DNA from 3 places in the Streptomyces sp. NPDC029159 genome. Region 2 is predicted to be linked to each of the others. Evidence: predicted binding sites of a transcription regulator. Region 2 holds the regulator's gene; each other region holds the start of a gene.
The links. Region 2 encodes HrcA, which represses chaperone genes, less so after heat shock. Its sites were predicted from a motif close to TTNGCACTCNGNNNNNCNGAGTGCNAA; they were not measured.
Positions count from the first base shown of each region.

Region 1: groL (chaperonin GroEL) is a predicted target of HrcA. The motif match lies at 1,194-1,220, and genes of this name have one in related genera.
Region 3: groES (co-chaperone GroES) is a predicted target of HrcA. The motif match lies at 1,033-1,059, and genes of this name have one in related genera.

Region 1 is NZ_JBVHWT010000011.1:80,968-83,232, forward strand. It holds gene groL (chaperonin GroEL) at 1-1,039, opposite strand, end outside; gene ACZ4U4_RS21525 (cold-shock protein) at 1,373-1,579, opposite strand; gene ACZ4U4_RS21530 (MoaD/ThiS family protein) at 2,069-2,265, opposite strand, start outside.
Region 2 is NZ_JBVHWT010000014.1:114,742-117,006, reverse strand. It holds gene ACZ4U4_RS24665 (MBL fold metallo-hydrolase) at 1-110, opposite strand, end outside; gene hrcA (heat-inducible transcriptional repressor HrcA) at 293-1,309, shown strand; gene dnaJ (molecular chaperone DnaJ) at 1,310-2,265, shown strand, end outside.
Region 3 is NZ_JBVHWT010000004.1:341,505-343,769, reverse strand. It holds gene ACZ4U4_RS11125 (FtsW/RodA/SpoVE family cell cycle protein) at 1-761, opposite strand, end outside; gene groES (co-chaperone GroES) at 1,206-1,514, shown strand; gene groL (chaperonin GroEL) at 1,618-2,265, shown strand, end outside.

The sequences.
Region 1 (2,265 bases), on a different contig from region 2:
TCTGGTTGACGCGGCCCTGGACCTGCTCGCTGTCACCGGCACCGTCGACGATGGTGGTCTCGTCCTTGGTGATGACGACCTTGCGGGCGCGGCCCAGCAGGTCGAGACCGGCGTTCTCCAGCTTGAGGCCGACCTCCTCGGAGATGACGGTGCCACCGGTGAGGATGGCGATGTCGCCGAGCATGGCCTTGCGGCGGTCACCGAAGCCCGGGGCCTTGACGGCGACGGACTTGAAGGTGCCACGGATCTTGTTGACGACCAGGGTCGACAGGGCCTCGCCCTCGACGTCCTCGGCGATGATCAGCAGCGGCTTGCCGGACTGCATGACCTTCTCCAGGAGCGGCAGCAGGTCCTTCACGTTGCCGATCTTGGAGTTGACGATCAGGATGTACGGGTCGTCGAGCGACGCCTCCATACGCTCCATGTCGGTGGCGAAGTACGCCGAGATGTAGCCCTTGTCGAAGCGCATACCCTCGGTGAGCTCCAGCTCCAGACCGAAGGTCTGGGACTCCTCGACGGTGATGACGCCTTCCTTGCCGACCTTGTCCATGGCCTCGGCGATCAGCTCGCCGATCTGGGTGTCGGCGGCGGAGATGGAGGCGGTCGAAGCGATCTGCTCCTTGGTCTCCACGTCCTTGGCCTGCTCCAGCAGGGCGGCGGAGACGGCCTCGACGGCGGTCTCGATGCCGCGCTTGAGGGCCATCGGGTTGGCGCCGGCGGCGACGTTGCGGAGGCCCTCGCGGACCAGCGCCTGGGCCAGGACGGTCGCGGTCGTCGTGCCGTCACCGGCGACGTCGTCCGTCTTCTTCGCGACCTCCTTGACCAGCTCGGCGCCGATCTTCTCGTACGGGTCCTCCAGCTCGATCTCCTTGGCGATGGACACACCATCGTTGGTGATCGTGGGGGCGCCCCACTTCTTCTCCAGGACGACGTTGCGACCCTTGGGGCCGAGGGTCACCTTGACGGCGTCGGCGAGCTGGTTCATACCGCGCTCAAGGCCGCGCCGCGCCTCCTCGTCGAACGCGATGATCTTGGCCATGTGAAGTGGTCCTCCCAGGACGAAGGGGGCACCTCCCGCGCCTTTGGGGCGTGGAGGCTCTTTCCTCCGGACCGCGCTGGCGCCCGCGACGGACGGCCCACCGAGGGAGCGGTTCCTTCCCGCCCCGCCTGTGGACCTCACCGACGGTCCAAAACTGTCACTCTCACTCGGAGAGTGCTAACGCAATGATTAGCACTCGACCCCTCCGAGTGCAAGGTGCTCCCCGAAGGAGGGCACGTTGCGCCCCCTCGCGCACGCCCCGCACCCGCGCACAACAGGAGGCCCGCACCCCCCGTGGGGTGCGGGCCTCCTTGACGCGCAGTCGGTCGGCGCTCAGCCGGCCGCCAACTTGACCATGTCGGCCTGCGGCCCCTTCTGGCCCTGCGAGATCTCGAAATCGACCCGCTGGCCCTCCTCGAGGGTGCGGTAGCCGTCCATCTGGATCGCGCTGTAGTGGACGAAAACATCCGCACCACCGTCGACCGCGATGAAGCCGTACCCCTTCTCCGCGTTGAACCACTTGACGGTGCCCTGAGCCATGCCTAACTCCCCTATTACTGGCCCTTCGCAGGACCGCACTCCGCGGACCCGGGTCAGACCTCACCCCGCGAATGGCCCGTGGGGTGTGCGCCGGAACGCGTCGACCGCCGCCGAATGTATCCGCACCGGTGCCCAGCGCAACAGGTCAATCGGACGAGAATTCTGACGGCGCGAGAAGTGGCGATATGCGCAGAACTGGCAATATTCCCGGGCAACTCGGGCCGGGCATAAGGAACTTAGGACGCAAACACCGCACACACTTTGCACACAACTCATCGTGATCCCGGGGCGTTCAGAAGGCCGCCACACCGCGCTCGACGAGCAGAAGAAGGGGATCGGCGAAATGGTATCGCGTTTTGCAGGACCCTTTCACAACGCGGAATCGCCCCGTCCGGATATCCGGACGGGGCGATTATCGGTCAGCGGGGGAAAGGAATGGCGAGAACCATTCGCCACCCGGGCGGGCGGCTCCCCTCTCCGGTGCGGGTGTCAGCAGCCGCCGGCCACCGCCGGGATGATCGAGATGCCCACGCCGTCCGGCGTCGGGGTCTCAAGCCCCTGCTCGAAGCGGACGTCGTCGTCGTTGACGTAGACGTTCACGAAGCGCCGCAGCTTGCCCGCGTCGTCCAGCACCCGGGCGGCGATGCCCTGGTGGTTCTTCTCCAGGTCGGTGATGACCTCGGACA
Region 2 (2,265 bases):
CCGTCCGACCCCACGACGGCGCCCACCGTCTCGTCCCAGCCCGGCATCCGGCGGCGGGCGATGCCGTCGCCGAGCCGTTCCCATCCCGCCTCTTCCCAAGTCGTGCGCATGCCGAGACGCTATCGGTAGCGCGGTGGCGCCGCCCGGCGGATCACGGGGCGTGGCCGGTGTCGCACGCGAGACCCTTGCCCCGCCGGTGTGACCCGGCCGTACACTGGACCGGTACTGGCACTCGGACCGGTGGAGTGCCAGGCGAGAAAGCCGCAGGACGGCGGGACTGGAGGTGTGCACGGTGCTCAGTGAACGCAGGCTCGAGGTGCTGCGTGCCATCGTCCAGGACTACGTCGGCACGGAGGAGCCGGTCGGTTCGAAGGCGCTGACCGAGCGCCATCGGCTCGGTGTCTCCCCGGCCACGGTCCGTAACGACATGGCGGTCCTGGAGGAAGAGGGGTTCATCGCCCAGCCGCACACCAGCGCGGGCCGGATCCCCACCGACAAGGGCTACCGCCTCTTCGTCGACAAGCTCGCCGGTGTCAAGCCGCTTTCCAGCCCCGAGCGCCGGGCGATCCAGAACTTCCTGGACGGCGCGGTCGACCTGGACGACGTGGTGGGCCGCACGGTCCGGCTGCTGGCGCAGCTGACCCGGCAGGTCGCGGTGGTGCAGTACCCGTCGCTGACGCGGTCCACCGTCCGCCATGTCGAGCTGCTGGCGCTGGCCCCGGCGCGGCTGATGCTCGTACTGATCACCGACACTGGACGCGTCGAACAGCGGCTGATCGACTGTCAGGGGCCGTTCGGCGAGCCGTCGCTGGCGGATCTGCGGGCCCGGCTCAACAGCCGGGTCGTGGGGCGCCGGTTCGCGGATGTGCCGCAATTGGTGCAGGATCTTCCGGACTCCTTCGAGCAGGAGGACCGCGGCACGGTTTCGACGGTGCTGTCGGTGCTGCTGGAGACGTTGGTGGAGGAGACCGAGGAGCGGTTGGTGATCGGCGGTACCGCCAATCTCACCCGCTTCGGGCACGACTTCCCGTTGACGATCCGGCCGGTGCTGGAGGCTCTTGAGGAGCACGTGGTGCTGCTCAAACTGCTCGGGGAGGCCAAGGACTCGGGCATGACCGTACGTATCGGGCATGAGAATGCCCATGAAGGACTTGCATCCACCTCGGTGGTTGCGGTCGGCTACGGTTCGGGCGACGAGGCAGTCGCCAAACTCGGCGTGGTCGGACCGACCCGCATGGACTACCCCGGAACGATGGGAGCGGTACGCGCAGTGGCACGTTACGTCGGACAGATCCTGGCGGAGTCGTAAGTGGCCACGGACTATTACACGGTCCTCGGTGTCGGCCGCGACGCCTCGCAGGACCAGATCAAGAAGGCTTTCCGGCGGCTGGCGCGTGAGCTGCACCCGGATGTGAACCCGGATCCGAAGACCCAGGAGCGGTTCAAGGAGATCAACGCCGCTTACGAGGTGCTGTCGGACCCGCAGAAGAAGCAGGTCTACGACCTCGGCGGCGACCCGCTCTCGCAGGCCGGCGGCGGTGGCGGGGCCGGTGGCTTCGGTGCCGGCTTCGGCAACTTCTCCGACATCATGGACGCGTTCTTCGGCGCCTCCTCGCAGCGCGGTCCGCGCTCGCGGACGCGGCGCGGTCAGGACGCGATGATCCGTCTCGATGTCGAGCTGGACGAGGCGGCGTTCGGGACGACCAAGGAGATCCAGGTCGACACCGCCATCGTGTGCACCACGTGCACCGGTGAGGGCGCGGCCCCCGGCACCTCCGCGCAGACCTGTGACATGTGCCGCGGCCGCGGTGAGGTCTCGCAGGTCACGCGGTCCTTCCTCGGTCAGGTCATGACGTCGCGGCCGTGTCCGCAGTGTCAGGGCTTCGGTACGGTCGTGCCGACGCCGTGCCCGGAGTGCGCCGGTGACGGCCGTATCCGGTCGCGCCGCACGCTGACCGTCAAGATCCCGGCGGGCGTCGACAACGGCACCCGCATCCAGCTCGCGGGCGAGGGCGAGGTCGGCCCCGGCGGCGGTCCCGCCGGTGACCTCTACGTCGAGATCCACGAGCAGTCGCACCCGGTCTTCCAGCGGCGTGGCGACGATCTGCACTGCACGGTCACCATCCCGATGACGGCGGCGGCGCTGGGCACGAAGTGTCCGCTGGAGACGCTGGACGGCGTGGAGGAGATCGACGTCCGGCCCGGCACCCAGTCCGGCCAGTCCATCCCGCTGCACCAGCGCGGCGTGACCCATCTGCGCGGCGG
Region 3 (2,265 bases), on a different contig from region 2:
ATGTAGAGCATGATCACGAAGACGCCGAAGAAGATCAGCGACGTCCCCAGGTCGCGCTCGAAGACCAGCACCAGCAGGCTGATGATCCAGATCGTGAAGATCGGCCCGAGCTGGCGTCCGGGCGGCAGCTGCACGCCCATCACCCGCCGCCCGGTCAACGCCAGCGCATTGCGGTTCACCGTCAGATACCCGGCGAAGAACACCACGATCATCAGCTTCACGAACTCGCCGGGCTGCAGCGACAGCGGCCCGAGCAGGATCCACCGCTTGGCGCCGAACTGGTCCGCGCCGAAGAACGCCGGCGCCATCAGCAGTACGAGCCCGACCGCCATCGTCAGATACACGTAACGCTGGAGCACCCGGTGGTCGCGCAGGAGCAGCAGGATCCCCACGCAGACCGCCACCCCCAGGCCCGTCCACACCAGCTGCCCGGTGGCCGCCTGCGCGGTCTGCAGGCGTGGCAGCCGTTCGTAGGTGATGTCGAGACGGTTCAGCAGGACGAGGCCGATGCCGGTGAGCAGGGTGGCCAGCGGCAGGATCAGCGGGTCGGCGCGCTCGGCGACGCGGCGGACGACCAGATGCGGCACCAGCGCGATCAGCACCATCGCGGCGGTGAACCACCCCATCCCGTCGGGCAGCCGCCCCTCCATCGACAGGCCGGTGTACGCGTAGCCGCCGACGGTGATCGCGACGGCGAAGGCGAGCATGTACGCCTCGGTCCGGCGGCGGTCCGGTGCCTGGGCGAGCGCGGCGAACGTCATCGTGCGCTCGACGTCGCTCTCCTCCCGCGCGGCACGCGCCGCACTCCTCGCTCCTCGCACCTGTCTCCTCCGTCATCCGCGAAGCTGCCCGCCCCGGTGGCCGGCCCGGCAACCTTCAGGGAAGACCGAGGCCCGGGGCGCCGGGTTGCGACGACGGCCCCTGATGTGTCCGATTCGGCACGGTATCCGGCCGGGACGGTGCAGGGTGTGGCTCCGCCGGAGTCTCCACCTGCGGCCCGCCCGTGGCCCGGGCGACCCGTTTCCGGCTCGACTGGCACTCCACTTGACCGAGTGCTAACCGCGTCATAGTGTCGGCGTTGGCACTCTCCGAAGGGGAGTGCTAAGCACGGCGATGGGCTGGTCCGGCACCCGCGACGACGGATCCAACTGCTCGCCACCTCAGACAGTTAACCCCGTGAGATCTCCGAAGGGGGAGGTCGGATCGTGACGACCGCCAGCACCAAGGTTGCCATCAAGCCGCTTGAGGACCGCATTGTGGTCCAGCCGCTCGACGCCGAGCAGACCACGGCCTCTGGCCTGGTCATCCCGGACACTGCCAAGGAGAAGCCCCAGGAGGGCGTCGTCCTGGCCGTCGGTCCGGGTCGCTTCGAGGAGGGCAACCGTCTTCCGCTCGACGTTTCCGTCGGCGACGTCGTGCTCTACAGCAAGTACGGCGGCACCGAGGTGAAGTACAACGGCGAGGAGTACCTCGTCCTCTCGGCTCGCGACGTTCTCGCGATCGTCGAGAAGTAAGTCACCCAGCATTCTGCTGTGATCTGCGCCCCTGGTTCCCGCGTCCAAGCACCGGGGCAGGGGCGCAGTTCGTTGAGAGCACGACGTTAAGGACACGTAACTCATGGCGAAGATCCTGAAGTTCGACGAGGACGCCCGTCGCGCCCTGGAGCGCGGCGTCAACAAGCTGGCCGACACGGTGAAGGTGACGATCGGCCCCAAGGGCCGCAACGTCGTCATCGACAAGAAGTTCGGCGCGCCGACCATCACCAACGACGGCGTCACCATCGCGCGTGAGGTCGAGGTCGACGACCCCTACGAGAACCTCGGCGCCCAGCTGGTGAAGGAGGTGGCGACCAAGACCAACGACATCGCGGGTGACGGCACCACCACCGCCACCGTGCTGGCCCAGGCGCTGGTCCGCGAGGGCCTGCGCAACGTCGCCGCCGGTGCTTCCCCCGCCGCCCTGAAGAAGGGCATCGACGCCGCCGTCAAGGCCGTCTCCGACGACCTGCTGGCGACCGCGCGTCCCATCGAGGACAAGACCGACATCGCCGCCGTCGCGGCCCTGTCCGCCCAGGACAAGCAGGTCGGCGAGCTGATCGCCGAGGCGATGGACAAGGTCGGCAAGGACGGTGTCATCACCGTCGAGGAGTCCAACACCTTCGGTCTGGAGCTGGACTTCACCGAGGGCATGGCCTTCGACAAGGGCTACCTCTCGCCCTACATGGTCACCGACCAGGAGCGGATGGAAGCGGTCCTGGAGGACCCG